DNA from 4 places in the Herbaspirillum sp. Her2 genome. Region 3 is predicted to be linked to each of the others. Evidence: predicted binding sites of a transcription regulator. Region 3 holds the regulator's gene; each other region holds the start of a gene.
The links. The regulator sigma-54, encoded in region 3, starts transcription at its own class of promoters, with help from an activator protein. The targets are predictions, from matches to a motif close to TGGCANGNAANCTGCTTT.

Region 1 (7,317 bases), 2.4 Mb from region 3:
GCGTGATGTACACGCTGGGCTGGTTGCCGCTGGATGGTGCGCATCCGATTTCGCCACTGGCCGTTCCTCCTTTGATTTCAGTCGGTTTCGTGCTGATGGCGCTGGCCTTGCTGCTGCATGACTGGCGTCTGCTGGGCGGCTACTATCCGGCGGAATATCTCGCCTTCACGCTCATGGGCCTGTCGGCCATCCCTCTGGTGGGCTACCTGTATGACGTAAGCCAGTTCATCTATCTCGATTTCCCGCTGCCCATCTCTCTGCTGTCGTCGCTGGTGTTTGCGCTGCTGGGCGCGGCCTTGCTGATGGCGCGTCCCTCGCATCCGCTCATGGCGGTGATCCTGCGCATGGCGCCCGGTGGCCAGATGCTGCGCCATCTGCTGCCGCAGACCCTGTTCCTGCTGCTGGCCTTCAGCCTGCTGCTGAACTGGGGCATGACGCATGGCTGGATCCTGCCGGAGCTGGTGCTGCCGACCCTGACGCTGATCAACGGCGTGATCGTGCTCTTCATCTTCTGGGGCTCGGCCAGCCGGCTCGACAGCGAATACGGTGAACGCACGCGCAACGCCCAGAAGCTGGCCGAAACCAGTGCGTTGCTCAATGCCGTCAGTGAAAGTACCAGCGACCCGATCTTCGTCAAGAACCGCCAGGGCCTGATGATCTTCGCCAACCCGGCCACGCTGCACAAGCTGGGCAAGACTTGGGAAGAGACCATGTACCGCTCGAGCCGTGAACTGTTCCTGGTCGAGGAAGAGGCCGACACCGTCGACCGCGATGATCGCCGCGTCATGGCCTCGGGCAAGCCCGAGAAGCTGGAGCAGACGCTTCACCTGCCCGAAGGCGTGGTGACCTTCCAGACTGCCAAGGTGCCGTGGTTCGGCAAGGATGGCAGCGTGCAGGGGGTGATCGGCATCAGCACCGACATCACCGAACGCAAGCAGGCCGAGGATGAATTGCGCGAGCGCGAGAGCCGGCTGGAAAAGACCGTCATCGAGCGTACGGCGCTGCTGCGCGAACTGACCAACCACCTGGAAACGGTGCGCGAGGAAGAAAAGCGCGCCATCGCCCGCGAGTTGCATGACAACATGGGCGCGTCGCTGACGGCCCTGTCGATGCACCTGGAAGGGGTCTACCAGATCCTGCCGCCGGATGAAAAATGGGCCGATCGCAAGACCCGCATGCAAGGCCTGATGAAGTCGCTGGTGGCCACCACCCGGCGCATCCAGACCGAGCTGCGTCCCAATACCCTGGACCTGTTCGGGCTGAAGGCTGCGATCTCGGAACAGCTCGATGAATTGCACGAGCGCACCGGCATCGCCTGCCACGCCAGCCTGCCAGATGAAGACGTCGATGTGGGCCACGAGATGGAAATCGCCATCTACCGCATGCTGCAGGAAATGCTCAACAACGTGACCAAGCACGCCAAGGCCAGCAAGGTCGACGTGATTCTCGATGTCGATGAGGATCATGTGGCGCTGACCGTGCGCGACGATGGCGTGGGCATTCCCGAAGAGCGGCGCGACAACCACAAGACCTACGGTCTGCGCGGCCTGCGCGAGCGCGCCACGTTCTTTGGTGGCGAGGTCGATATCCGCTCCACGCCGGGCAAGGGCGCGCTCATCAGCATCAGCCTGCCGATCCGTCCGGAACTTGCTGCCAGCGAGACTTGACGGGCCGGCGCCCGACGGTATTCAAGATTGCGTCACACCCTCTGAAAGCCGCCCCCAGGGCGGCTTTTTGCGTTTTGGTGAGGTTTGTTTGAAGAGCGTTTTTCCTGCACGGTTTTTCGTTTTTTCCTACGCGTGAAAGGACGACTCTCTTATGTTCGCCCGACAGGCTCATCGGTACCATGAATTCATCGTCACTCACCGCCCGTCGGGCCGGCAAGGGTGGCGGAGCCGGCAGCCAGCCCAGTGCGGCACCGGGTAACCATCAGGCAAACAACCCAAAGGAGCCATCATGAACAAGGACCAGATCAAAGGCAGCTTGAAGGAAGTGGCAGGCAAGGTGCAGGAGAAGACCGGTGAGCTGACCGGCAATACCAGCCAGCAGGTCAAGGGTGCTGCCAAGCAGGTCGAAGGCAACGTCCAGAAGACCTATGGCGATGCCAAGGAAGCCGCCAAGGACTAAGTCCTGGATGTCCGTGTTCCGGTGACCTGATCAGGCACCGGCGGCACGGGCCGGCAGGGTGTGAAGGACATCTGAAGCAGGCAGCACAGCGCGTGTAGGAAAACGCCTACACGAATATCGGAAACGGCTGATTTTGTGATGCAGCAATTTCCGCGACCATGTGGTCATGGTGCTGGTAGAGCCGGGAATTGCAAAAGAGTTCACGGTTTGCCGCATGAAATTTTGCTCACCGCCAGAAGGGACCCCTGAAAGGGACGACCATGAAAAAAACAGTCGGTATTTGCATGCTGGCAGCCGCTTCGGCTTTCGCCTCTCACGCTTTCGCAGAAACTCCGCAAGCCGTCGACAGCGCATCGCGCTGGTCGGCTTCCACGATGGACCGTCACATGCCGGTGGATGCAGCGCGTCTGCACAAGCTGGGGCAGAAGAAATTCCGCTACATGGACATGGCCGAGAGCAAGCGCTCCAAGTCCCTCCAGAACGCCGTGCTGCTGTTTGGCGCACGAGCCGATGGCAAGGATCCGGCAGCGCAACGCGAACCGGCCAAGGCTGCGCCCAGCGCACCGGTTTATCGTGATCACGCACAACAGCCCAAGGCGCCGCGCGTGATCATGCGTCCGTCGACCTGATCGGCGGCCGTATTCCCCTATTCGACAAAGAGGAAGGAGTCATCATGAAGACCATGCAAAAACTGGCAGTGACCTCGGTAGCCATCTGTGCCTTTGCCGCCCTGACCGGCTGCAGCGGCATGACCCAGCAAGACAAGAACACCGCCATCGGCGCAGGTGCCGGTGCCGTCGGTGGTGCAGTCCTCACCGGTGGCAGCGCCATCGGGACCGTGGGTGGTGCCGCCGTCGGTGGCGTCATCGGCAATCAGGTCGGCAAGTAATTCGCTGGTCGGCTGATCCCGGCCGCCGCTCCTCGCGCTGAGGAGCGGCCCACCACAACGCCGCGACAGGGTGACCTGTTGCGGCGTTGTTGCATTCAGGCAGTGGAGGGAGCCAGTTTATTTCGGAGCCGGGTGGCTGCCGTGCTTGTGGTGATTGTGCATCTGTTTGGGGTCACCCTTGACGGATACCGCAACGGGTTCGCCGCCCTGGTAGTCCTTGAAGATGCGCTGTGCCCGCGCAGCATCCTGCGACCTGGCGTCGGCGGCTTGCTTGCGGCAGGCTGCAGCATCCTTCCCGCGTAGGCTGCGGCAGCCCTGCAGCGCTTCGGCATAGGCGGCCGCCGTTTCCTTGTTCAGGTTTTGCAGCCGGCCTTTGGCGCTGTTGTCATCCTGGTACCAGCGCTGGGGATCGGCCTTGCTGACATCTTCTTCAGCAGCGTGCGCGGCGGCCGCGCAAAGCAGGCTCAGGGCCGCCAGGAGAGCGGGCAGGGGAGAAGCGAGGAATTTATTGTTCATCTGATGTCAGCCTCATCACGGTACGGGAGCAGGGAAAGCCATGCGCGTGAGCTTGCCCCGGCGGGGCGGGGCGGCGTCCACAAGCAAACGGCGCGGACGGTGACAGGCACCGTCCGCGCCGTTTTTCCGTCCGCCACCGGATGGTATCAGGCTTGCGGGAGGGAAGGGAGCGTCCGAAGGCTGGGGCCAGGGCAGCCGGACCGCACAGGCCGGCTGCCGCCCCGCCTTATATCTTGCCGAGCAGCAGCAGGATCAGCAGGATGATGACGATGGTGCCAGCGATACCGCTGGGACCATAGCCCCAGCTGCGGCTGTGCGGCCAAGCGGGGATGACGCCGAGCAGGATCAGGATCAGGACGATGAGCAGGATGGTGCCGAGGGTCATGGATTTCTCCTTTGTTATTGAGTTCGTTCTTGCCCGCCAGGGTGCAAGCGCCGGGTGATTCGTAAAGCTGGGGTCATCTTAGGGTCAGCCGGTCCGCCGCACGATCAGCGCCCATCGCAATGTGCTGTAGGAAAATCCGGCAAGCGTGAGTAGGTGGCCGCGCCCCCGGCTTGGCCAGCGCAGGCCATCGTTGCGACCCTGACAAATCGCTGCCAACTTGGTGCAAGGCACAACCGAAGTGCGGATCCCGCCCGATTTGATCGCGCCGCGAGGTCCTCCTCCTGCCGCTGCGGATATCATCGTGTTCCCTTGCAACGCAGTTCCCATGCGGCTTTTCGAGGTGCGTCGCGGTTCTGGCACGCTCTTTGCTGAAGCTGATGCACAAGCGCAGCAATGCGCAAGCAACGTGAAGGTGTGGCCAATGGCGGTCGCGCCGTCCAGGACAAAGGCGTCTTCCGGTATGGGTCATCCATGTCGGAACACGCCTTTTTTTGTTTGGGCTTTCTTCAAATCGCAACGCAAGGGGAATGGTGCTATGGAATCCAAAGGTCAGGCAGACAAGACAGGCGCGCTCGGCAGCGGCATGCAGGATGCACAGGACAGCGCGCTCAAGGCAGCGGACAGGGTGGACGGCAAGCGCCGCACGCTCCTGCAGGGCGGTGCACTGGCCGCCGGCAGTGGCATGCTGGGCATGCTCCCGGGCGGTGCGTGGGCGGCCGGCTCGGACAAGCCGGAAAAGGAAGAAGTCAAGATCGGCTTCATCCCCCTGACCGATTGCGCCTCGGTGGTGATGGCCTCGGTGCTGGGTTTCGACAAGAAGTACGGCATCAAGATCGTCCCCAGCAAGGAAGCCTCCTGGGCCGGCGTGCGCGACAAGCTCACCAACGGCGAGCTGGACGCGGCCCACGTGCTGTATGGCCTGATCTATGGCGTGCAACTGGGCATCGGCGGCCAGAAGAAGGACATGGCGGTGCTGATGGGCCTGAACCATAACGGCCAGGCCATCACCTTGTCCAAAAAGCTGGCTGACAAGGGGGCAGTCGATGGCGCATCGCTCTACAAGCTGATGCAGACCGACAAGCGCGAATACACCTTCGCACAGACCTTCCCGACCGGCACCCACGCGATGTGGCTGTATTACTGGCTGGCCGCCAACGGCATCAATCCGATGAAGGATGCCAAGGTGATTACGGTCCCGCCGCCGCAGATGGTGGCCAACATGCGGGTGGGCAACATGGATGGCTTCTGCGTGGGCGAGCCCTGGGGCCATCGCGCCATCGTCGATGGCGTGGGCATCACCGCCATCACCACCCAGGACATCTGGAAGGACCATCCCGAGAAGGTGCTGGGCACTTCGCTGGAGTTCGTGCAGAAGTACCCCAACACCTGTCGCGCCATGATGGCCGCCATCCTGGAGGCCAGCAAGTGGATCGATGCCTCGCTGGCCAACAAGAACAAGATGGCCGAGGTGATCGCCGACAAATCCTATGTGAACACCAGCAAGGACGTGATCGACCAGCGCATCCTCGGGCGCTACCAGAACGGCCTGGGCAAGACCTGGGACGATCCCAACTACATGAAGTTTTACGACGAAGGCCAGGTCAACTTCCCCTTCCTCTCCGATGGCATGTGGTTCATGACCCAGCACCGCCGCTGGGGCCTGTTGAAGAGTGATCCGGATTACCTCGCCGTGGCCAAGTCGGTCAACCAGATCGATCTCTACAAGGACGCTGCCGCCATGACCAAGACACCGCTGCCCAAGGAGGTCATGCGCAGTTCCAAATTGATGGACGGCACGGTGTGGGACGGCAAGAATCCGGCGGCCTACGCGCAGGCGTTCAAGATCAAGGTGTAAGCGGGTGCGGCCTGCGCCGTGTCCATCAAGGTGAAGTGCTTAGAGCAAGGGGAAGATGATGAGTGCAGTCGCAGAGAGCATCATGGGTGAGAACGCCAAGCCCGCTGGCAACGGCCACGCCGGCGTGTCTGCTGCCAGCGAGCCGGTGCGTGCAGCCGCCGCCAACGAAGCGCAGGGGGCACCCGCCGCCAGCGCTGCCGGCAGCGTGAAAGCGCGCAGCCTGCGCAAGAAGATCATTGCGGGCGGCCTCTTCATGCGCGTGGTGCCGCCCCTGCTGGGGGTGGCGCTGCTGGTGCTGGTCTGGCAGATCATCGCCTTGAAGACCGCCAGCTTCCCCACGCCATGGGTGACCCTGAAGGAAGCGGGCGTGATGTTTTCCGATCCCTTCTACCGCAACAGTCCCAACGACCAGGGCATAGGCTGGAACGTGCTGGCTTCGCTGCAGCGGGTCGGCATGGGCTTCGGACTGGCGGCGCTGGTGGGCATTCCGCTGGGCTTTGCGATTGGCCGCGTGGAATTCCTCTCGCGCATGTTCGGCCCCATCATCAGCCTGCTGCGTCCGGTCTCGCCGCTGGCCTGGCTGCCCATTGGCCTCTTGGTGTTCAAGTCGGCCAATCCGGCGGCGATCTGGTCGATCTTCATCTGCTCGATCTGGCCGATGATCATCAACACGGCCGTCGGTGTGCAGCGCGTGCCGCAGGATTACATGAACGTGGCGCGCGTGCTCAATCTCTCCGAATGGAAGGTGCTGACCAAGATCCTCTTCCCTTCGGTATTGCCCTACATGCTGACCGGCGTGCGCCTTTCCATCGGTACTGCGTGGCTGGTGATCGTGGCCGCCGAGATGCTGACCGGCGGCGTCGGCATCGGCTTCTGGGTCTGGGATGAATGGAACAACCTGAACGTGCCGCACATCATCATCGCCATCGTCGTCATCGGGGTGGTCGGGCTGGTGCTGGAACAATTGCTGGTGGCGCTGGCCAAGGCGTTCACCTACGAGCAGGTCAACAACTGAGGAGGGCAGGATCATGGACAACATCAACGGCAAGTTCATCGACATCCACGGTGTGGAGATGGTGTTCCACACCAGGAAGGGCGTCTTCCATGCACTGCGCGAGATCAACCTGACGGTGGCCAAGGGCGAGTTCGTCACCTTGATCGGCCACTCCGGCTGCGGCAAGTCGACCTTGCTGAACCTGATTGCGGGCCTGCTCAAGCCCAGTGATGGCGTACTGCTGTGTGCCAATCGCGAGATCGGTGGTCCGGCCCCGGAGCGTGCAGTGGTGTTCCAGAACCACTCGCTGCTGCCGTGGCTGACCTGCTATGAAAACATCTATCTCGGTGTGGAGCGGGTGTTCGGTGCCAGCGAAAATCGCACCCAGCTGCGTGACCGCACGCGCGCCGCGCTGGCCTTGGTCGGCCTGACGGCGGCCGAGAGCAAGCGGCCCAATGAGATCTCCGGCGGCATGAAGCAGCGCGTCGGCATTGCCCGCGCGCTGGCGATGGAGCCCAAGGTCCTGCTGATGGATGAACCCTTCGGCGCAC
Region 2 (7,317 bases), 1.7 Mb from region 3:
ACCAGCCGCGGCGGGCTGGTCGATACCGAAGCCGCGATTGCCGCCTTGAAGAGCGGCCAGTTGCGCGGCCTGGCCATCGATGTCTATGAACAGGAGGCCAGCCTGTTCTTCCAGGACCTGTCCTCGACCATCATCACCGATGACGTGATCCAGCGCCTGGTCTCCTTCCCCAATGTCATCGTCACCGGCCACCAGGCCTTCTTCACCGAGGAAGCCATCGGCCAGATCATGCAGACCACCATCGCCAACCTGAATGATTTCGCCGCGGGCAAGCAACTGGGCGAGCGTCTGGTGGCCTGATCAGCTCGCATGGCGGCCGGCGTCGAACAGCGAGCCGAGCTGCTCGCCGATGCGCGGACGCAGGTGTTCATGCACGCGCTGGATGATGTGTTCGGCATCGTCGGCGCCATAGGTCTGCGCCAGCTGCCGATGCATGTCGAAATGCAGGTAGAGCAGTCCGCGCAGACTCTGGAAAGCAGTCGGATGGGCCTGGCCGCAGACCTGCTCGTTGTTGTCCATGACCTGGTTCAGTACGCCCGGATCGAACAGGCGTACCTGGCAGATTACGGCGCAGCGGACGATCTCCAGGTCCAGTGCTTCCAGCTCCTGGGTCAGTTCTTCGGGAGTGTGGCGCTCGGCGCTCAACTTTTCGCTCATGGCGGTCTTTCGGAGGAGGAGGGGAGTCCTCAGGATAGCATTTGCTGCAACGCGGAAAACTTGTCGAAGATCAATCTTTCAGGGATTGCCAGCGCCAGGCAGGTAAATTTTGCAAAGAGCTTCACGCTGCTGCAGCATGGCGCTCAGAAGGAACAAAAGGGCGATGGCGGATCGCCCGCCATCGCCCCTTCAGCGCGCCTTTCGGCCAGACAGGATCACTCCAGCGCGGCAGCCGGACCGAAGAATTCATATCGGCTCTGAGCCGCCGGTACACCCAGCGCGCCCAGCGCACGCTTGATGGCTTTCATGAACGGCTTGGGGCCGACGAAGTAGGCGTCCACGTCCCGCGTTTGCGGCAGCCATTGCTGCAGCAGAGCCGCATCGATGAAGCCGGTGGCGTAGGGGGCCGGATCGCCTGCGCGCGCCCGTTCATAGCAGAAATGCGCCCGCAGTTGCGGGTGTTGCGCCGCCAGTTCTTCCACCTGACGGCGGAAAGCATGCACGCCGCCATGGCGCGCCGCATGGATGAAATGCACCGGGCGACCGGTCGGCAGCGCCGCTGCCAGCATGGTCATCATCGGCGTAATGCCCACCCCGCCGCTGATGAGCACCAGCGGCTTGTCACTGGCCGTGAGCGTGAAGTCGCCGGCCGGCGGGAACAGTTCCACCACCGCGCCCACATGGATCTCGTCGTGCAGATGGCGCGAGACCTTGCCCTCGGCTTCACGCTTGACGCTGATGCGGTATTGCAGCGGCTGCCCCTGCTGGCGCAGCGGGGCCGACAGCGAATACTGGCGGCGCTGTTCCAGCCCGTCCACCACCATGCGCAGGCCGATGTACTGGCCCGGCTCAAAGTCCAGCAGCGCGCCGCCATCCTTGGGCATGAAGTAGAAGGAGGTGATCTCCTCGCTCTCGGCCACCTTGCGCGTGACCACGAAATTGCGCGCACCGCGCCAGCCGCCTGGCGCGGCGGCCTTGGCGTCATATTGCTGGCGTTCGGCGCCGATGAGGATGTCGGCCAGCTGGCCATAGGCGGCAGCCCAGGCATCGATGACGGCATCGGTGGCGATCTCCGCGCCCAGCACTTCACGGATGGCACGCAGCAGGCAGTCGCCGACCATCGGGTAGTGCTCGGGCTGCACCTGCACGGCGACGTGCTTGTTGATGATCTGCGCGGCCAGCGGGCCCATTTCTTCCAGGCGATCGATATGCCGCGCGTACATCAGTACGCCATTGGCCAGCGCACGCGGCTGGTCGCCGCTGGCCTGGTGGGCGCGATTGAAGAGGGGATGAACCTGTGGGTAGTCGCGCATGAGCATCTTGTAGAAGTGCGTGGTCAGCGCCTCGCCGCCCGATTCGAGCAGGGGGACGGTGGATTTGACGATGGCGAGTTGGGCATCGGTAAGCATGCGGGACCTTTCTGTTGGAAGCGGTGGAGGAAGTGCCGGAATGTCCGGGACCCTCTTGCTATTACAAAAGGCGTGCCACTTTCGAATACCAATAAAATCAGGAACTTGCGAGCGGTTGGTGTATTCATGACCTGTGTCATAATGACCAATCAATCTTCCTTTGGAAGTCAATATGACCTCAAAAGTCCTGCTCGATGCCTTGCTCCCGCTGGTAGCCGACCTGTCGCGCCAGATCGATGACCGCGAGCGCTATCGCCGCCTGCTGCAGACCTTGCGCACGCTGTTCCCCTGCGATGCTGCAGCCTTGCTGCGACTGGAGGGCGAGCTGCTGGTGCCGCTGGCCATCGACGGACTTTCCAGCGATACCTTGGGCCGCCGTTTCCGCATCGCCGACCATCCGCGCTTCGGCGTGCTGCTGGCCAATTTCGGGCCGACACGCTTTCCTGCCGATTCAAGCCTGCCCGATCCCTATGACGGTCTGGTCGATGGCTTGAATGACGCCCATTCCGGCGCGCTGGAAGTGCACGATTGCATGGGCTGTGCGCTCTCGGTCAATGGCCGCCCGTGGGGCTTGGTCACGCTGGATGCGTTGGGTGCAGGGCGCTTCGATGGCGTCGACATGGCCTCGCTGCAGGCTTTTGCGGCGCTGGCGGCTGCCACCGTGCATGTGGCCGAACGCATCGACGACCTGGCCGCCGCTGGCGAACAGGCACGCCAGCGCGCCGAAGCCTATCGGCTGGGGCTGGAGGAGAGCCAGGGCAAGCGCGAACTGATCGGCCAGAGTCCGGCCCAGCAACAGCTGCTGGACGAGATCCGCATGGCCGCCCCCAGCGACATGACGGTGCTGGTCACCGGCGAAACCGGCACCGGCAAGGAACTGGTGGCCCACGCCCTGCATGCAGCCTCACCCCGTGCGCACAAGCCCATGATCAGCCTGAACTGCGCAGCCTTGCCCGATACGCTGGTCGAAAGTGAATTGTTCGGCCACGTGCGCGGGGCTTTCTCGGGAGCGGTTGCAGACCGTCGCGGCAAGTTCGAGATGGCCGATGGCGGTACGCTGTTTCTGGATGAGGTCGGGGAGCTGCCGCTGGCGGTGCAGGCCAAGCTGCTGCGGGTGCTGCAGAGCGGGCAGCTGCAGCGGGTAGGTTCAGATCGCGAGCACCGCGTGGACGTGCGCCTGATCGCTGCCACCAACCGGGACCTGGCCGGGGAAGTGAAGCGCGGCCATTTCCGCGCGGATTTCTATCACCGCTTGTCGGTGTTCCCGATCCGCGTGCCGCCGCTGCGCGAGCGCGGACGCGATGTGCTGCTGCTGGCCGGATATTTCCTGGAGCAGAACCGGGCGCGGCTGGGCTTGTCCAGTCTGCGCCTGGCAGCCGATGCCCAGCGCGCGCTGCTGGACTACGCCTGGCCCGGCAACGTCCGCGAACTGGAACACCTGATCGGGCGCAGCGCCCTGCGCGCCCTGGCATCGCAGCCAAAACGACCCGCCATCCTGACGCTGGATGCGGCGGCGCTGGAGTTGGGGCATTCCGCCCGCCCGCTAGCCTCGCCTGACACTGCGGCCAGCGCACAAGCTGAACCCGCGCAGCCGGGCGAAGGCCTGCGTGCAGCCGTCGAGCGCTTCGAGCGCAAGCTGGTCAGTGAGTGTCTCGAACGCCATGGCGGCAACCTGGCCGCGACGGCGCGGGAGCTGGGGGTGGACCGGGCCAACCTGAACCGGCTGGCCAGACGTCTCGGACTGCGTTGAGCCGAGGGGAGGGTGGTTTACGGTCGATATGAAGAAAAAGAAAAGAAAACGGCCGGAATCCGTCAGGACAGGCTGCCCATCATGATTCCGGCCGTGGCGGCGTGAAGCCTGGTGTCAAAAAGCCAGAGCGGAGAACAGCCTCAGGCGTCTTGACGCTCCACATCCAGTTCTGCCAGCTGGCCGCGAATGCGGATGGCCGTCAGGTTGCGGGCGGCAGCGGCATCGTCGTTGACGTGTTGCAGGTCTTCGGGCGGTGCGCTGATGACCTTCACGGGTGCGCCTGCGGGTGCAGTGACGGTAACGCCGGGGTTGAGTTGCGACATGATGATCTCCAAGGGATGAAAATCTCGTGCAGGCCCGCCGGAACGAATCAGGGCGGGCAGGGCTGCCATCGATCATGCGTAGCGTCGCAACGCATATGAACGTTTTGGCAAGCCAGATGATGCAATATTAGCCGGTTTGGTTGCGGTGCAACAGGTATTGAGCGGCTTAAATTTTTGTAGGAAGACACGCACTGTTGAAGACCGGCAATCCTTGTTTTCCGGCAATGGCAGGGCGGCTCCGGGCAAATTTGCTGCGGAGCAAAAAACGAGTTCATCTGATCGGTCGTCTGTCGTGCGCGGGATGGCTTTCCCGCCTGCTGTCCTACGCAAGCTGCTGGCGTTGGCCGATGCCGTCCGCCCAATGGGCCGGCTAGCCTATGGATTCGCCTCATCGTCCGATGAGCCCATCCCCATCAGGAAGGAGTCCCCATGACCGAACGCAAGCAAGACAATTCCAACACCTACAAGATCATCGAAGTCGTCGGCAGCTCGCCCAACGGCACGGATGAAGCGATCCGCAATGCCCTTGCCGACGTGGGCAAGACCGTCAAGAACGTGGACTGGTTCGAGGTCACGCAATGCCGGGGCCATGTGGAAAATGGCAGCATCGGCCATTTCCAGGTGGGCTTGAAGATCGGTTTCCGCGTCGAATCCTGAGCGATCAAGGCCGATGCCATGGATGAGGGATACAGGCAGGCAATGCGCATCGCCACCGGATAGCGATGTTCAATTTGCGCCTGCGGCATCGGCTCGCTAAGCTGAAGGCTCTTCGAAGTCAACGCCCTGAATCGAGGGTTCAGGGCGCCTCAATGACGGCACCTCGCGCCGCTTTTTCCCGTACATCATTTAGCCATTCAGGTAGCTCGTCTGGCAGTGCAGCGTGGCGAGCTCTTCCGTGATCGAAGAGCGCAAGCCGGCTGTGCGATGCCGGCTTGTTGCTTTATGGTGATCGTCGATGCATTGAGGTGTGGGCATTTTCGCCGCGCTGCAACAGTAGGATTCATCCTACGCCATCTCAGGCCGCTGTCCGATAGTGAGCGGATCTGCCGATCCGTATAACGTAATCATCGGCGCTCAAAAGACTGTCCAGTCCAACACAACAACAAGGACGTGTTTTCGCCCCGGCCCCCGGATCAAGCCACGGCCAGGACGAAGACCTATGCGATGCGACGAGCCAAGGGTGCTTTCCATCTCAGGTGCTTTCACACATTAGGGGTCCATCTTGCAAGCTCGAGTTCTGTTAGTCAGCTCAGAGGCCGTACCGCTCGTCAAGACCGGTGGCCTGGCCGACGTGATTACCGCGTTGGCCGTATCGCTGCGCAAAGTCGGCATCGATGCCAGCATCCTCATGCCCGCCTATCCGGAGGCGGTCCGCAATCTCGGCGACACGGTGCAGATCGGCTTGAAGCACGGCCTGCCCGGCGGTGCCGGCCGGATTCTGCGCGGCTCCATCCCCGGTACCGACGTGCCGGCGCTGCTGCTGGATACGGCGCGCTTCCGCCAGCGCGGGGCCAATCCTTACGTAGATACCGACGGCGTAGAGTTCAGCGACAACGCGCTTTGCTTCGCCGATCTGTCGCATGCCGCTGTGGCCATCTGCGCTGGTGAAACCAGCCTGCCGGTGCCGCACGTGGTGCATGCCAACGACTGGCACGCGGGTCTGATTCCCTGCCTGTTGAAACTGCGCGGGCTGGATCACATCGGCACCATGCTGACCATTCACAATCTGGCTTTCCAGGGCAATTTCGCGCTGGAGTCGGCCGAGCAGATCGGCATTCCCCAGCATCTGCTGACCGGCGACGGCGTTGAATACTGGGGCAAGCTGTCCTTCCTCAAGGCCGGCATTCGTTTCTCCGATTGCGTCTCCACCGTCAGCAAGAACTACGCGGAAGAGATCATGACCCCGCGCTTCGGCTGCGGCATGGACGGCATTCTTTCCTTCCGCAAGCTGGATCTGCGCGCCATTCCCAATGCCATCGATGCTGAACTGTGGAATCCCGCCGATGATCCGCTCATCGCCCGCAACTTCAGCATCGGCAACATGAAGGGCAAGGCTGCCTGCAAGCGCGACCTGCAAAAGCTCTTCGGTTTGCCCGTGGATCCCTTCGCACCTGTCATGGGCCTGGGCTCGCGCATCTCGCATCAGAAGATGGCCGATGTCGTCATCGAAGCGCTGCCCGGCATCATGGAGCGCCATCCGCGCCTGCAGGTGGTGATCCTGGGTTGTGGTGATCACGACTACGAAGCCGCCTTCCTTGATCTGGCCGAGCGTTATCGCGGCCGCATCGCGGTCCACATCGGCTATGACGAGCGCCGCGCGCACGCCCTGCATGCGGGCAGCGACATGTTGCTGCACCCGACCCGCTTTGAACCTTTCGGCCTTACTCCCCTGTATGCCATGCGCTACGGTGCCATCCCCATCGGCTCGCGCGTCGGTGGCCTGGTCGACACCGTGTGCGATGCCGACCGCGATCCACAGCGCGCCACCGGCGTCCTGTTCGAAGGCGAGAGCGCCGCCGACATGCAGCACGCCGTGGCCCGTGCCTTCGCACTGTACAACGACACCGAGCGCTGGCAGAGCGTGCAGCGCAATGCCATGAGCATCGACTGCGATTGGGCTGGCCCGACCCGCGCCTACATCGACGCCTATGCGCACGTGGCCGACATGGCGGTGCGCCCGTTGTTCGCACCGCGTCCATTGTCGGTGGATCGTCCTGCTGCCCAGGCGCACGCCCAGCCGGAGCGCAAGGTCAGTCCGGCGGCCGCCATCGCTGCGGCACTGGCCGGCGTGGTCGGCGTACCGGCCGCCGTGGCGGCTGCCTGAACGACGAGGCGCCGGGGCGATTGCGCCGGCGTTGCGCCCCTTGTGATTCTGTTTTGATCCTTACCCGGTCCGCATGGACCGGGCAGGGAGAGTGTTTGCCGGCGCGCCGCCCTCAGCGCGCCGGTTTTTGATTCCGCTGTTTTGATTCCGCTGTTTTGCGATGTTTCGATCAACCCCGATAACAACAACAGGAGTGTGCATGTCCGGCATGTCTGTCACGGCATATAGGGCGTCCACGACGCCCCAGGAAGAGACTTCCGACGCCAGCTCGGCCGCCCCCGGTTCCGCTTCGGCGCAGCCGCCGTCTTCTTCTCATTCCTCTCATCCCCCTGAATTCCCGGAACAAACCGCCTT
Region 3 (7,317 bases):
CATGACATGAAGAAGATCTTCTCGGCCTATCAGGCAGCGGCCAGTCATCGCGGCCAGCCCACGGTGATTCTGGCGCAGACCAAGAAGGGGTACGGCATGGGCGCGGCGGGCGAGGGCAAGATGACCACGCACCAGCAGAAGAAGCTCGATGAAGAGAGTCTGATGCAATTCCGTGACCGCTTCAAGCTGCCGCTGAGCGATGAGCAATGCCGTGAGCTGGCTTTCTACAAGCCGGCCGATGACAGCCCGGAGATGAAGCACCTGCATGCACGCCGTGCCGCACTGGGCGGCTACCTGCCGCGCCGCCATGCGGGCGATGCACGGCGTACCGTGCCGCCGCTGGAGGCGCACAGCAAGTTCGCGCTGGAAGCCGACGGCAAGGAAATGTCGTCCACCATGGCGCTGGTACGCCAGCTCGGCAACCTGTTGAAGGACAAGGACTTCGGCCAGTATGTGGTGCCCATCGTGGCCGATGAGGCGCGCACCTTCGGCATGGCCAACCTGTTCCGCCAGGTCGGCATCTATTCTTCGCAGGGGCAGTTGTATGAGCCGGAGGATATCGGTTCCATTCTCTACTATCGCGAGGCCAAGGATGGCCAGATTCTGGAAGAGGGCATCACCGAGGCGGGGGCGATTTCCTCGTGGACGGCAGCGGCCACCGCGTATTCGGTGCATGGCACGCCGATGCTGCCGTTCTACATCTACTACTCGATGTTCGGTTTCCAGCGCATCGGCGACCTGATCTGGGCGGCGGCGGACCAGCGTGCGCGCGGCTTCCTGATCGGTGCCACCTCCGGCCGCACGACCTTGGGCGGCGAAGGACTGCAGCACCAGGACGGCAACAGTCTGGTGACGGCCGCATCGATTCCCAACTGTGTGTCCTATGATCCGGCCTATGCCTATGAGCTGGCGGTGATCCTGGATGAGGGTATGCGGCGCATGATGGAACGCGGCGATGACGTCTTCTACTACATCACCGTCACTAACGAGAACGAGGCCCAGCCCAGTCTTCCGGACGGCGTGCAGGAGGGCATCCTGCGCGGCATGTACTGTCTCGGCCGCAAGCCCGGGGCGCCAGTGCGGCTGCTGGGTTCCGGCCCCATCCTCAAGGAAGCCGTGGCGGCGGCTGCGCTGCTGCAGCAGCACTGGCAGATCGAGGCCGAGGTGTGGAGCGTGACCAGCTATACCGAACTGGCGCGGGATGGCGTGGCGGCACAACGCGCACAGCGCTTGTCGGGCAGCGATGGCCAGCCCTATGTCACAGCGCAATTGCAGGGCAGTGTGGCGCCCGTGATTGCGGTCAGCGATTACATCCGTACCTTGCCCGAGAGCATTCGCGCCTTCGTGCCGGCACCCTATGTGACGCTGGGGACGGACGGGTTTGGGCGTAGCGATACGCGGGTGAACCTGCGGGACTTCTTCGAGATCGATGCGCGCTGGATTGCTTATACGGCCCTGTGTGAAGTGTGGGGGGATGAACGTGCGCGGCTGCAAGAAGCGGCGCGTACATTGGGTATCGATACGAACAAGCCCTTGTCGTCCTCAGTATGAAGTGGAGCGATAGATGAACGGCGGCCAGCCGGATTGAAAATCTCTCATCTGGCCCGACGCCGTGTTTGTTATAGTGAAACCGCCCGTGCATCACGGGCGGTTTTTTTATGGCTCCGTGATGCGCATCGTCCATGAACTACAGTGAGTGAGGAGTACACACGATGGCTGCACCCAAACGTATCGCGCTGGTGACCGGCGCAGGTTCCGGCATTGGCCGGCAGATCACGCTCGCGCTGCTGCGCGAAGGCTATGGCGTCGCCCTGGCCGGACGCCGCCAGGATGCGCTTGAAGAAACCGGCAAGCTGGCCGGCGAACATGGTGCCAACGCGCTGGTGGTGGCGGCCGACGTGACCGATCCGGCCTCGGTGAAGCAGCTCTTCGCCAGGACCCGCGAGCGTTTCGGACGGCTGGACCTGCTCTTCAACAATGCCGGCATCTTTGCGCCGCCGGTGTCGCTGGAAGAACTGAGCGTGGAGCAGTGGAAGGCGGCGGTGGACATCAACCTGACCGGCGTTTTTCTCTGCACTCAGGAAGCCTTCCGCATCATGAAGGATCAGTCGCCGCGCGGCGGGCGCATCATCAACAACGGCTCGATCTCGGCGCATGCACCGCGCCCGTTCTCGGCCTCCTATACCGCCACCAAGCATGCCATTACGGGGCTGACCAAGGCCACCTCGCTCGATGGCCGTGCCTATGACATCGCCTGCGGGCAGATCGATATCGGCAATGCGTCCACCGACATGACCACGCTGATGAAGAAGGGCACGCTGCAGGCTGATGGCTCGACCAAGGTCGAACCGACCATGGATGCCGAACACGTGGCCCGTGCCATCCTCTACATGGACAGCCTGCCGCTGGAGGCCAATGTGCAGTTCATGACGGTGATGGCGACCAAGATGCCGTATATCGGGCGGGGGTGAGCCGGGTTATATTCGCCAGATGAAGAAATGGCCGCGGTGATGAGCTGCGGCCATTTTTCTTTGCCCGAACGTGATAAGGGCTAACGCATCACTCAGTCCCGCCCTTCATGCCCTTCCACTCCGGCGTCAACTGCATGGAAATCCCGAACATGTCCAGCACGCGTCCCAGCGTGTGATCCACCATCTCTTCCATGGAAGCAGGGCGCTGGTAGAAGCCGGGCAGGGGCGGGAAGATCACGCCGCCCATTTCGGTGACGGATGTCATGTTGCGCAGATGGGCCAGATTGAACGGGGTCTCGCGGACCATCAGCACCAGCTGGCGGCGTTCCTTGAGCACCACATCCGCTGCGCGGGTGATGAGGTTGTCGGACAGACCATGCGCCACGGCGGCCAGGGTCTTCATCGAACAGGGCGCCACCACCATGCCGGTGGAGGCGAACGAGCCGCTGGCGATGCAGGCGCCGACATCGCGCACGTTGTGCACCACATCGGCCAGCGCTTCCACATCCTTGCGCCGCATGTCCAGTTCCTGATGCAGATTGAGCACGCCAGCTTCGGACACCATCAGGTGCGTTTCCACCTGGCCATGCTTGCGCAGATGCTCCAGCAGCCGCACGCCATAGATGGCACCGGTGGCACCGGTGATCGCAACGATCAGGCGCTGGCGCGGCTGGCTGGAAGAACTGCTCATGAGTCAGTCAGGTAAGTAAAACTCAGCCCTTGATCAGGGTCTGCAGTTCGCCGGACTCGTACATCTCGGTCATGATGTCGGAGCCGCCGACGAATTCACCCTTCACGTACAGCTGAGGAATGGTCGGCCAGTTCGAGTATTCCTTGATGCCCTGGCGCACGTCCGGGCTTTCCAGCACGTTGACGGTGACGATGTTCTCGGCACCGCTGGCCTTCAGCAGCTGGATGGCCTTGCCGGAAAAGCCGCATTGGGGGAACTGTGCAGTGCCCTTCATGAACAGCACCACGGGGTTTTGGGTCACGGTTTCTTTGATCCAGGATTGGACGTCGCTCATGGCTGTGCCTTTAAAAATGGGATTGCCCGACATTATAGGGAAAAGCCGGCGGGCGCGTTGAAATCGCCTGCATGCTGGTGGCCTGTCTGAACGGGAAAAAAATTGCATCGAGGAAATGATTTATATCGTATGCAAATTCTTGTGTCGAAGATGAGGGTGCCGTGAAGACATTCAAGCCGTCCCTTGCATCATCGTCAGCAGCGGCGGTGGAAAAGTTGCTTTACGCAATGATTTATATCTTTTCCACAGGCTTGGCCAGTTCGGCGGCCGCAAATGAAAAAGGGCGCTTGCGCGCCCCTTCCTCATGAAATTCGGCTGGCTTTCTCAGCAGCCTTGCGGCTGCGAGGTGGCTTGCCGAGGGTGTCCTGGCTTATGCCGCTCCGGCCACCGCATCCTCCGGCGTTTCGTCCGGCAGGCGCTTGGCCATGGAGTGATGCTCCTGCAACTTGTCCTTGTGCTTGATGACCTGGCGATCGAGCTTGTCGATCAGCGTGTCAATGGCAGCGTAGAGGTCGTGTGCGATGCTTTCCGCATGTAGATCCTTCCCCTTGATGTGGACGTTGATTTCCGCTTTTTGGCGCTTTTCCTTTTCTGTGAGTTTATCTACGCTCAGGATCACGCTGACGTCGATCACGTTGTCGAAATGGCGCTTGATACGCGAGAGCTTGCTTTGCACGTATTCCCGGATGGCGGGGGTCAGTTCGAGGTGGTGTCCACTGATGGTCAGATTCATACAAGACTCCTATCGTGAAGTCACTGGAGGTTCGTGCAATCGATCCTGCTGCAGCTGTACCACGGGCACGGTCTTCGTGTCGGATGGCGCGGGCATCAGTCGGATGCTTGCCTGAACACAGCAACGGTACTGCAGAAAAACTGAGGAAAAACTCAGAGGGACTTGCGGAGATTGACCGGCGGAATCTTCAACACTTCGCGGTATTTGGCGACTGTGCGTCGCGCGACCACCATGCCTTGTTCTGCCAGCATATCCGCAATCTTGCTATCGGATAATGGGGTCTGCGGGTTCTCGGCTCCTATCAACTGTTTGATCAGCGCCCGTATCGCGGTGGAGGATGCTTCACCTCCGGTTTCAGTCGCGACATGGCTACCGAAGAAGTATTTCAACTCAAACATTCCATGCGGAGTGAGCATGTATTTCTGAGTCGTCACGCGAGAGATGGTGCTCTCGTGTAGACCCAGTGTATCAGCAATTTCACGCAGCACAAGGGGGCGCATGGCGACTGCCCCATGTGAAAAGAAGTTTCTTTGACGTTCCACAATAGCCTGCGCGACGCGCAAAATTGTATCGAAACGTTGCCGCATGTTCTTGATGAGCCACTTGGCTTCCTGCAACTGCGACGACAGCGAACCTTCTCCCTTGGCTTGCTTCAATGCACTGGCATACATCGCATTGACGCGCAGCTTGGGCATGACCTCATGGTTGAGCATGACCTGCCAGCCGTTCTTTGTCTGCTTGACAATCACGTCCGGCACCACATAGTCCGAGGCATCGCGCGCGAATTCCGCACCCGGATGCGGACGGCACTGGCGGATCACGGCCTGCGCTTCACGCAGGTCTTCGTCATCGCAATCCAGTGCCTTCTTGATCTTGTTGAAATCGCGTTGTGCAAACAGCGGCAGGTAATCCTCCACGATCCTCAAGGCCAGCTTGCGCGTCACGAAGGGAATCTTGGGCAGGCGGCGGATCTGCAGGGCCAGGCATTCGCCGGCACTGCGCGCACCGACACCCGCCGGGTCCAGGCTCTGCAGCAGCTTGAGCGAAATCGACAGCTCTTCCATGTCGATGCCCAGCTCTTCGGGCAGGCGCGCGTGGATGTCTTCCAGCGGCTCTTCCAGATAGCCGCTCTCGTCGAGCGCATCGGTGAGCAGTTCCAGCAGCGCACGATCACGCAGGGTGCGTGCGGTCACGCGGATCTGTTCCAGCAGGTGTTCGCGCAGGGTCAGTTCGTGCGCTTCGAGTTGTGGACGGGCATCGTCATCGTCTGGCGACTTGCCGCTGCGCGCGACGTCGTCGAAGCTCCAGTCGGCATCCCCCGTGACACCGGCTTCCGGCGCGTTGTCCTGGTAGTCGAAGCTGGAATCGCCATCGCTGGCGGCCGGGGCCGCTTCGCCGCTGCCTTCGTGACTGGTTTCGGCAACGCCGCTGGAGGGCGAACTGGAGACCGCGCCATCGGCCAGCAGACGTACCGAATTGTCGAGCGCGTCGTCGAGGCGTTCCAGCAGGGGATTATCGGAGAGGATCTGTTCCAGTTCCTGGTGCAGTTCCAGCGTCGACAGTTGCAACAGTCTGATCGACTGCTGCAGTTGCGGCGTCAATGCGAGGTGCTGCGAGGTACGTAACTGGAGCGACTGTTTCATCTGTCTTTCTGAAAGCGGCGTGGCCCGCTGGTTGCTCTGCCGGTCGTTGCGTATTGCGTATTGCTTGTTGCGTATTACGTGATGTGCACTCTGTATTTCTTCAAGCGTATCGGGCAAGCCGACTGCACCGCTTACATGCGGAAATGCTCGCCCAGATACACGCGGCGCACCGACTCGTTGGCGATGATCTCTTCCGGATTGCCGCTGGCCAGCACCGTGCCCTGGTTGATGATGTAGGCGCGATCACAGATGCCCAGCGTTTCGCGCACGTTGTGGTCGGTGATCAGCACGCCGATGCCGCGTTCCTTCAGGAAGCGCACGATGCGCTGAATCTCGATCACGGCAATCGGGTCGATACCGGCGAACGGTTCATCCAGCAGCACGAAGCGCGGATCGGTGGCCAGTGCGCGGGCGATCTCGACGCGCCGGCGTTCACCGCCCGAGAGCGACAGCGCCTGGCTTTCGCGCAGCTTCTCGATCTGCAATTCGTGCAGCAGGTTGTTGAGGCGGCCTTCGATTTCATCGCGCGAGAGCGGCTTGCCCTCTTCCCGGCGCAGTTCCAGCACGGCGCGGATATTGTCTTCCACCGTCAGCTTGCGGAATACCGAGGCTTCCTGCGGCAGGTAGGACAAGCCCATGGTGGCACGCTTGTGGATCGGCATGCGCGAAATGGACGCGCCATCGAGGTCGATCTCGCCACCATCGGAAGGCACCAGTCCCACGATCATGTAGAACGAGGTGGTCTTGCCGGCCCCATTGGGGCCGAGCAGGCCGACCACCTCGCCGCTGCGCAATTCCATCGAGACATCGCGCACTACCTGGCGCGCGCCATAACTTTTCTTCAGGCCGCGAACGACCAGCGAGCTGACTGCCATCGTTACTGATCCTTTCCGCTGTCGCGACGCGTTGCAGGCTGCGCGGCGTTGTTCTTGCCCGCGGGCTGGGCCGACGGGGTGGCCGGCGCGGTGCTGCCTGCCGGCGGCGGATTCTTGGGCTGGATCACCGCAGTGATGCGGCCTGCGCCCGGCTTGCTCTCGCCGGTGGCGGTGTTGTTCACGGAATAGAATTCGGCGCGGCTGTCGTAGGAGATGAATTCGCCGTTGACTTCATCGGTGATGCGATCGCCGTCCATGCGCTGGATGTGCGCGCGCTGGAACAGCTTGGAGATTTCGGTCTGCTCCGAATACTCGATGCGCTCGGCCTGGCCTTCGATCCACAGGTTGGGACCGCCGTCACGCTTCTGGCGGAAGTTGGCCAGCGCGCCCGGGGCCGCATACAGCACCGCATTTTCATAACCGTACTGGTCGGTCGTCAATACCACGCGGCCGGCCTTGATGATCAGCGTGCCGCGGGTCATGACCACGTTGCCGGTAAAGGTCTTCACCTGGCGCACGTCATCGTAGACCATCTGGTCTGCCTCGATGTTGGTCGGCTTGGTGGAGTCC
Region 4 (7,317 bases), 1.1 Mb from region 3:
GGAGCAACGGCGTTGGCCACGTAGTCGTAGATGCCGGTGCCGCCCAGGCTGGGCGCTGCGAACACGCCGGTCAGGATGGCGCCCAGGATGCCGCCCACGCCGTGCACGCCGAAGACGTCCAGTGCATCGTCCGAACCCAGGATCTTCTTCAGGCCGCTCACGCCCCACAGGCACAGCAGGCCGGCCAGCAGGCCCATGACTACGGCACCGATGACGCCCACGAAGCCGGCCGCCGGGGTGATCGCCACCAGACCGGCGACGGCGCCCGAAGCAGCACCCAGCATGGAAGGCTTGCCCTTGCCGATCCATTCGCCGAAGCTCCAGGACAAGACCGCGGCAGCAGTGGCCAGGATGGTGTTGACGAAGGCCAGGGCAGCAGTGCCGTTGGCTTCCAGACCGGAGCCGGCGTTGAAGCCGAACCAGCCGAACCACAGCAGCGAGGCACCGACCATGGTCAGGGTCAGGCTATGCGGCTTGAAGGCTTCCTTGCCGAAACCGATACGCTTGCCGATCACGTAGGAACCCACCAGGCCGGCGATGGCGGCATTGATGTGCACCACGGTGCCACCAGCGTAATCCAGCGCGCCCTTCTGGAACAGCCAGCCCGAGATGGCGGTCGCCTTTTCAGCGGCGGCGGTATCGGTGAAGGCGTCCGGACCCGGCCAGAACCAGACCATGTGGGCCATCGGCAGGTAGGAGAAGGTGAACCACAGGATCGAGAACAGGATCACGGCGGAGAACTTCACGCGCTCGGCGAAGGCACCGATGATCAGCGCCACGGTGATGGCGGCAAACGCACCCTGGAAGGCGACGAAGACCAGTTCCGGAATGACCACGCCCTTGCTGAAGGTAGCGGTGTTGGAGTCACCGGTCAGGCCGTGCAGGAACAGGCGATCAAAGCCGCCGAAGAAGGCGCTGCCCTCGGTGAACGCGATGCTGTAGCCGTAGACGAACCACAGGATGTAGATCAGCGAGAAGATCATGAAGCACTGCATCAGCACCGACAGCATGTTCTTGCTGCGCACCAGGCCGCCGTAGAACAGGCCCAGGCCTGGCAGGGTCATCAGGATGACGAAAGCGGTACACACCAGCATCCAGGCAGTGTCGCCCTTGTTGGGGACCGGAGCCGGAGCAGCAGCGGCTGCGGCCGGCGCTGCAGGGGCAGCGGCAGCCGGGGCAGCTGCTTCAGCCTTGGGCGCAGCCGGAGCGGCAGCGGCCGGGGCAGCGGCGGTGGCCGCTGCGGCTTCAGGCTTGGGCGCGTCCTGCGCCTGGGCCGGAGCGGTAAAACCTACCGCCAACAACAGCGCGCCAATGGCGAGCGCGCCGGAAAACATTTTCTTCATGCTCATTAGAATTCCCCTTTTTTACAGAGCGTCTTTACCGGTCTCGCCGGTACGGATACGGATCACGTCCAGCAAGTCCTGGACGAAGATCTTGCCGTCGCCGATCTTGCCGGTGCGGGCGGCGGTCTCGATGGCTTCCAGGGCGCGTTCGACGATGGCGTCGTCCACGGCGGCCTCGATCTTGGTCTTGGGCAGGAAATCCACCACATACTCGGCACCGCGATACAGCTCGGTATGGCCTTTCTGACGACCGAAGCCCTTGACTTCAGTCACGGTGATGCCTTGCACACCGATGGCCGAGAGGGCTTCACGCACCTCATCCAGCTTGAACGGTTTGATGATCGCAGTGATCAGTTTCATACGAACCTCTTGTTAGAAAGTTTTGCTGATGGAGAAGACGAAGCCGTTCTTGCCGACGTTCTTGGCGCCATCCGATGCCGGGGTGGTGGTCACGCCGTCCTTCAGGTCGGTACCGACGTAGGCCAGGCCCAGGGTGATGCCGGCTGCCTCGTCGAAGGTCTTGGACAGGCCGATCTTCCAGTCGGTGTAGCTGAAGTCGTTGGGGTTGCCGCGCACGCTCTGGTGACCGACATGCAGACCCAGCATCACGCCGTAGTAGGTCTCGATGTTGGCACCCAGGTCGAAGTACTGGCTGTACTTGCTGTTGACGGCGCCGAACAGGTTGGTCAGCGATTGCGAATACTTGAAGTAAGCCGGACCGTAGCCGACCTGGCCATACAGTTCGAAGGTGTTGGCGTTCTTGGCACCGCTGTTGGCCAGGGTGTTGCCCGGGTAGTAGTAGTACAGGCCGCCGACGTCATAGGTGAAGCCGCCGCCGATGTCGCCGCGCTTGCCGCCGTAGATGTCCCACTCGACGTCACCCTTGGTGTCGGTACCGGTCAGGGTGCCCGCGTCCTTGATCCACTTGATGTTGGTCAGCCAGGTCCCGGCGTAGAGGCCGGTCGGGTTGTGCGTGTAGTCAGCGCCAACCTGCAGGGCCGGATCAAAGCGGGTCTGGGTCAGGCCACGATAGCGGTAGTCGCTCACCACGGCAGCGTTGAAGCTCAGTTCATTGTCCGGCTTGGCGTCTTCTGCGCGGGCCACGGTAGAAACGAAGGATGCGGCGATGGCTGTTGCAAGAATCAGTTTCTTCATGACTTTCCCTCTGGTTTATGTTTTAACAATAAAGTCGGTTTTTTGTCTTTGCCCAGACTCATTAGCAGGAGCCGTGCCATGTCCGTTCGGCAAGGCAGACTTGTCTTTTTGCGTGAAACCAGAGATTTGCAACGATTTTTTTCGAGATCAGCTTCAAAATAGTGCATGCGCCACCCAAATGCACGCTACTGGTGCGATATTGATGGTTTTTTATCAATCCTGCATCAAACGCGGCGAACACATTTTGGTGCGCGGGTGGCGGGCGAAGCAAAGATCACCAAGTCGGAGCATTTCCTGCAGGAAAATTCACTGCATTTCAGCGCGTTTTCTGCCCGTTTTGAAGCGCTGGCCGGCACCTGTTGGCAAAAATGCGGTCTCAGCGGGACATCCCGGTAGGAGGATGGGCGGGAAACCGCTAAACTTGCAGTACAGCTATCTGCCAAGGAGATCCGACATGGACAAGCCCCCATTTTTTGAAGACCTGCAATCCAAGATCAACAAGGCGATCGAGAACTCTCCGGCCAAGGACATCGAGAAGAACGTCAAGGCCATGCTGAGTCAGGGTTTTGCCAAGCTGGACCTGGTCACGCGCGAGGAATTCGACGTCCAGGCCCAGGTACTGGCCAAGACCCGTGCCCGCCTGGAGGCGCTGGAAGCGCGTGTTGCCGAGCTTGAGGCTCAGCAAAAACAGAATCCATGACCCTGGCCCGGACACTTTTCTCTTTCCCTCCCCCTTCCCTTCTTTCTGCTGACCAGCTGCCGGGTTCATCGCGATGAGCCTGGCAGTATTGCGCAGCCGCGCCTTGGCCGGCATGAGCGCCCCGCCGGTGACGGTCGAGGTGCATCTGGCCAATGGCTTGCCGGCCTTCACCATCGTCGGACTCCCCGAAGCCGAGGTGAAGGAAGCCAAGGACCGCGTCCGGGCGGCGCTGCAAAACGCCCGGTTTGAATTCCCCGCCCGCCGCATTACCGTCAACCTGGCCCCCGCCGACCTGCCCATCGCCCTGGGCATCCTGGCCGCCTCCGAACAGATGCCTGCGGATCGTCTGGACGACCACGAATATGCCGGCGAACTGTCGCTGTCGGGCCAGCTGCTGCCCATTCGCGGCGCGCTGGCCATGACCTGCGCCATGCAGCGCGAGCAGCAGCAGGATGGCCACCGGCGCAGCTTCATCCTGCCGGCCGCCAATGCCGACGAAGCCGCACTGCTGCCCGAGGCGCAAATCCTCCCGGCGACCTCCTTGCTGGACGTCTGCACCCACTTCAGCACGCGCGATCCCGCGGCCCGGCTGCAGCGGCACCAGCCGCAGCCGGGCGGCAAGCGGGCGGCCTATCCGGATTTCAGCGATATCAAGGGGCAATTGCAGGCCCGGCGCGCCATGGAAGTGGCCGCGGCGGGCCAGCACAGCCTGCTGCTGGTTGGCCCGCCCGGTGCCGGCAAGTCGATGCTGGCGACCCGCTTTCCCGGGATCCTGCCGCCGATGACGCAGGACGAAGCGCTGGAATCCGCCGCAGTGCAATCCTTGAGCGGCAGTTTCGACATCGCGCGCTGGCGGCAGCGGCCTTATCGGGCGCCGCACCACACCGCCTCCGCCGTGGCACTGGTCGGCGGCGGCAGTTCGCCCAGGCCGGGTGAAATCTCGCTGGCACATCATGGGGTCCTGTTCATGGACGAGATCGCCGAATATCCCCGCAGCGTGCTGGATGTGCTGCGCCAGCCGATGGAGTCCGGCCACATCGTGATCTCGCGGGCGGCGCGGCAGGCGCAATTCCCGGCACGATTCCAGTTGATCGCGGCCATGAATCCCTGTCCGTGCGGACAGTATGGCGACAGCCAGGGCCGCTGCCGCTGCACGCCGGAACTGGTCAAGCGCTACCAGGCGCGCTTGTCCGGCCCGCTGCTGGACCGCATCGACATGCAACTGCACGTCAACGCCCTTAGCCCCGCCGAACTGGCCGTCCAGCAGCCGGGTGAAACCAGCGCGGCCATCGCGGAACGGGTCGCGCGCGCCTTTGAACGACAGCGCCAGCGCCAGGGCAAACCCAACAGCCAGCTGGGGGGTAGCGAAATCGACCGGCACTGCCAGCTCGATGTGGCGGCGGCCCAACTGCTGCAAGCCGCCATGCTGCGGCTGAACTGGTCGGCGCGGGCCTATCACCGGGTGCTGAAACTGGCGTGCACCATCGCCGATCTGGCGGAGTCCGATGTAATCACACAGGCGCATGTGGCCGAGGCAGTGCAATACCGGCGGACGCTGGCCGGCAATTGAGCGGCAACGGATCTGTCCCGGCAGACAAGAGCATTCCCCTGTTGCGCCATGCAAGAGCACCGTCTGTATCTTCTCCCTCGGCCGGCCGGGCTTTAGCCTTGCAATTCACACGGCATCGACTGCCGCCCCCACCTGCCGACCGAAAGAGGATCATCGCCATGCCCACTGTCTCCACCCTGCTGGCCTTCGCCGCCCTCTGCCTGGGCATGGTGCTCACCCCCGGCCCCAACATGCTTTATCTGGTCTCGCGTTCGGTCTGCCAGGGCCGCAAGGCCGGGTTGATCTCGCTGGCCGGAATCGCGCTGGGACTGGTGTTCTACATGCTCTGTACCGCGCTGGGCATCAGCGCCCTGCTGATGACCCTGCCCCTGGCCTACGACGCGCTGCGCCTGGCGGGAGCGCTCTACCTGCTCTACCTGGCCTGGCAAGCCCTCAAGCCAGGCGGCCGATCGCCGTTTGCCCTGCGCCCCCTGCCCCCGGACAGCCCACGCAAACTCTTCAGCATGGGTCTGCTGACCAGCCTGCTCAATCCCAAGATCGCCGTGATGTATCTGTCGCTGCTACCGCAATTCATCCAGCCCGAGCACGGCAGCGTACTGCTCCAGTCCTTCGCCCTGGGCCTGACGCAGATCGTGGTCGGCGTCAGCATGAACGCCGTGATCACCTTCTCTGCGGCTTCCATCTCGGGCCTGCTGGCTGGCCGTCCACACTGGCAACGCCTGCAGCGCTGGCTGATGGGCAGCGTGCTGGCCGGACTGGCCGTCCATATGCTGATCCAGCGCCGCTGACCCTCCCCCGCCTCACTTCTCGACGTAACGATGCGCTCACCGGGAGCGCATCGCAACGTCGCCTTCTCCCTCGCCTGCCTGCGGCAACGGCGCCAAAGCCGATGATATTCAGTCAACGCACGCCTCGAACGGCGACGAGAACTCCCCTTTCATTCACTCGATTTCAACTTCTGCTCGCATCAGCCGGGAACAGAAATCGTCATTGCGTTGCCCAAGGTGAGCTTCGCCCGATACAACAAATAACAAATCAGAATCGACAACAAGGACGATCCCCCATGCCCTCTTCCCTCCCCGACGACCGTGCGGCAGGTGCCGCATGATCAGCATCTATCAACTCAAACCCCGCTTTCAGGCGCTCTTGCGGCCAATGGTGCGCGCCCTGGCCGAGGCCGGCGTGACGGCCAATGCGGTCACCGTGCTGGCCATGCTGGTCTCGCTGGCACTGGGCGCGCTGCTGTTCGTGGCCGGGCCACAGCGGCCGGCGCTGTTCCTGCTGCTGCCGCTGTGGATGTTCCTGCGCATGGCCTTCAATGCCGTCGATGGCATGCTGGCGCGTGAATTCGGCCAGCAGTCGGCGCTGGGGGCCTATCTCAACGAGCTGACCGACGTCGTCTCCGATGCCGCCCTGTACCTGCCCTTTGCGCTGGTGGCCCCGTTTGGCTGGGCCACCGTGGGCGGAGTGATCTTCCTGTCGGCGGTGTCGGAGATGACCGGGGCGCTCGGCCCCATGGTCAGTGCGCCGCGCCAGTACGACGGCCCCATGGGCAAGAGCGACCGCGCCTTCCTGTTCGGCGCGCTGGGCTTGTGGCTGGGACTGGCCGGCAGCCTCCCGGGCTGGATCTTCTGGGTGCTGCCGCTGGCTGTCGCCGCCATCCTCCTCAATATCGTCAACCGCATCCGCAGCGGCCTGCGCGCCGCCCCCCACCCATGACACGATCCTGCCAGGAACACCAGTTCACCACCCACGACGGCCAATCCCTGTTCTATCGCCGCTGGCCGGCCACCGGCCCGCAGCGGCGGGGCGCTGTCGTCATGTTCCATCGCGGCCACGAGCACGGCGGGCGCATGGAGCATCTGGTCGATGAACTCGGCCTCTCCGATTTCGATTTCTATGCCTGGGATGCGCGCGGCCATGGCCGTTCGCCCGGCCCGCGCGGCTATTCCCCGAGCTTTGCGCACTCGGTGCGGGACGTGCAAACCTTCATCCACCATCTGCGCGACCAGTGGCAGGTGGCCGAGGAAGACATGGCCGTGCTGGCCCAGAGCGTGGGCGCGGTGCTGGTCTCGACCTGGGCGCATGACTACGCGCCCCGCGTACGCTGCCTGGTGCTGGCCTCGCCCGCCTTCAAGGTGAAGCTTTATGTTCCCTTCGCCCGTCCGGGACTGGCCCTGCAGCAGAAGCTGCGTGGCAATTTCTTCGTCAACAGCTATGTCAAGGCGAAGTATCTGACCCACGACCGGCAGCGCCAGGCCTCCTACGACAGCGATCCGCTGATCAGCCGTCCGATCTCCGTGAATATCCTGCTGGCGCTGTATGAAGCGGCCGAACGCGTGGTCGCCGATGCCCAGGCCATCACCATTCCCACGCAATTGCTCATATCCGGCGCGGACTGGGTGGTGCACCATGGTCCCCAGCACGATTTCTTCGCACGCCTGGGCACACCAGTGAAGGAAAAGCACGTCCTCCCCGGCTTCTATCACGACACCTTCGGCGAGAAGGACCGCAAGATCGCCACCGACCTGGCGCGTGAATTCATCCTG

Region 1: a site for sigma-54 is predicted at 4,272-4,289, ahead of ACWHXP_RS14215 (CmpA/NrtA family ABC transporter substrate-binding protein). Genes of this name have one in related genera too.
Region 2: a site for sigma-54 is predicted at 2,127-2,144, ahead of hmpA (NO-inducible flavohemoprotein). Genes of this name have one in related genera too.
Region 4: a site for sigma-54 is predicted at 2,560-2,577, ahead of ACWHXP_RS20025 (TorF family putative porin). Genes of this name have one in related genera too.

The regions. Positions count from the first base shown of each region.
Region 1 is NZ_CM176331.1:3,139,021-3,146,337, reverse strand. It holds gene ACWHXP_RS14245 (PAS domain-containing sensor histidine kinase) at 1-1,667, shown strand, start outside; gene ACWHXP_RS14240 (CsbD family protein) at 1,957-2,127, shown strand; gene ACWHXP_RS14235 (hypothetical protein) at 2,388-2,756, shown strand; gene ACWHXP_RS14230 (YMGG-like glycine zipper-containing protein) at 2,801-3,016, shown strand; gene ACWHXP_RS14225 (hypothetical protein) at 3,134-3,532, opposite strand; gene ACWHXP_RS14220 (DUF3309 family protein) at 3,759-3,917, opposite strand; gene ACWHXP_RS14215 (CmpA/NrtA family ABC transporter substrate-binding protein) at 4,501-5,772, shown strand; gene ntrB (nitrate ABC transporter permease) at 5,831-6,787, shown strand; gene ACWHXP_RS14205 (ABC transporter ATP-binding protein) at 6,801-7,317, shown strand, end outside.
Region 2 is NZ_CM176331.1:1,595,896-1,603,212, forward strand. It holds gene ACWHXP_RS07315 (2-hydroxyacid dehydrogenase) at 1-300, shown strand, start outside; gene ACWHXP_RS07320 (hypothetical protein) at 301-657, opposite strand; gene hmpA (NO-inducible flavohemoprotein) at 873-2,066, opposite strand; gene norR (nitric oxide reductase transcriptional regulator NorR) at 2,239-3,816, shown strand; gene ACWHXP_RS07335 (hypothetical protein) at 3,957-4,139, opposite strand; gene ACWHXP_RS07340 (dodecin) at 4,569-4,796, shown strand; gene glgA (glycogen synthase GlgA) at 5,362-6,963, shown strand; gene glgB (1,4-alpha-glucan branching protein GlgB) at 7,163-7,317, shown strand, end outside.
Region 3 is NZ_CM176331.1:5,518,179-5,525,495, forward strand. It holds gene mdeB (alpha-ketoglutarate dehydrogenase) at 1-1,551, shown strand, start outside; gene ACWHXP_RS25080 (SDR family oxidoreductase) at 1,713-2,471, shown strand; gene ACWHXP_RS25085 (UbiX family flavin prenyltransferase) at 2,560-3,162, opposite strand; gene grxD (Grx4 family monothiol glutaredoxin) at 3,185-3,496, opposite strand; gene ACWHXP_RS25095 (hypothetical protein) at 3,658-3,804, shown strand; gene hpf (ribosome hibernation-promoting factor, HPF/YfiA family) at 3,867-4,229, opposite strand; gene ACWHXP_RS25105 (RNA polymerase factor sigma-54) at 4,382-5,872, opposite strand; gene lptB (LPS export ABC transporter ATP-binding protein) at 6,004-6,747, opposite strand; gene lptA (lipopolysaccharide transport periplasmic protein LptA) at 6,750-7,317, opposite strand, start outside.
Region 4 is NZ_CM176331.1:4,398,454-4,405,770, forward strand. It holds gene ACWHXP_RS20015 (ammonium transporter) at 1-1,349, opposite strand, end outside; gene ACWHXP_RS20020 (P-II family nitrogen regulator) at 1,365-1,703, opposite strand; gene ACWHXP_RS20025 (TorF family putative porin) at 1,716-2,498, opposite strand; gene ACWHXP_RS20030 (hypothetical protein) at 2,664-2,894, shown strand; gene ACWHXP_RS20035 (accessory factor UbiK family protein) at 2,953-3,198, shown strand; gene ACWHXP_RS20040 (YifB family Mg chelatase-like AAA ATPase) at 3,272-4,768, shown strand; gene ACWHXP_RS20045 (LysE family translocator) at 4,927-5,556, shown strand; gene ACWHXP_RS20050 (CDP-alcohol phosphatidyltransferase family protein) at 5,873-6,487, shown strand; gene ACWHXP_RS20055 (bifunctional alpha/beta hydrolase/class I SAM-dependent methyltransferase) at 6,484-7,317, shown strand, end outside.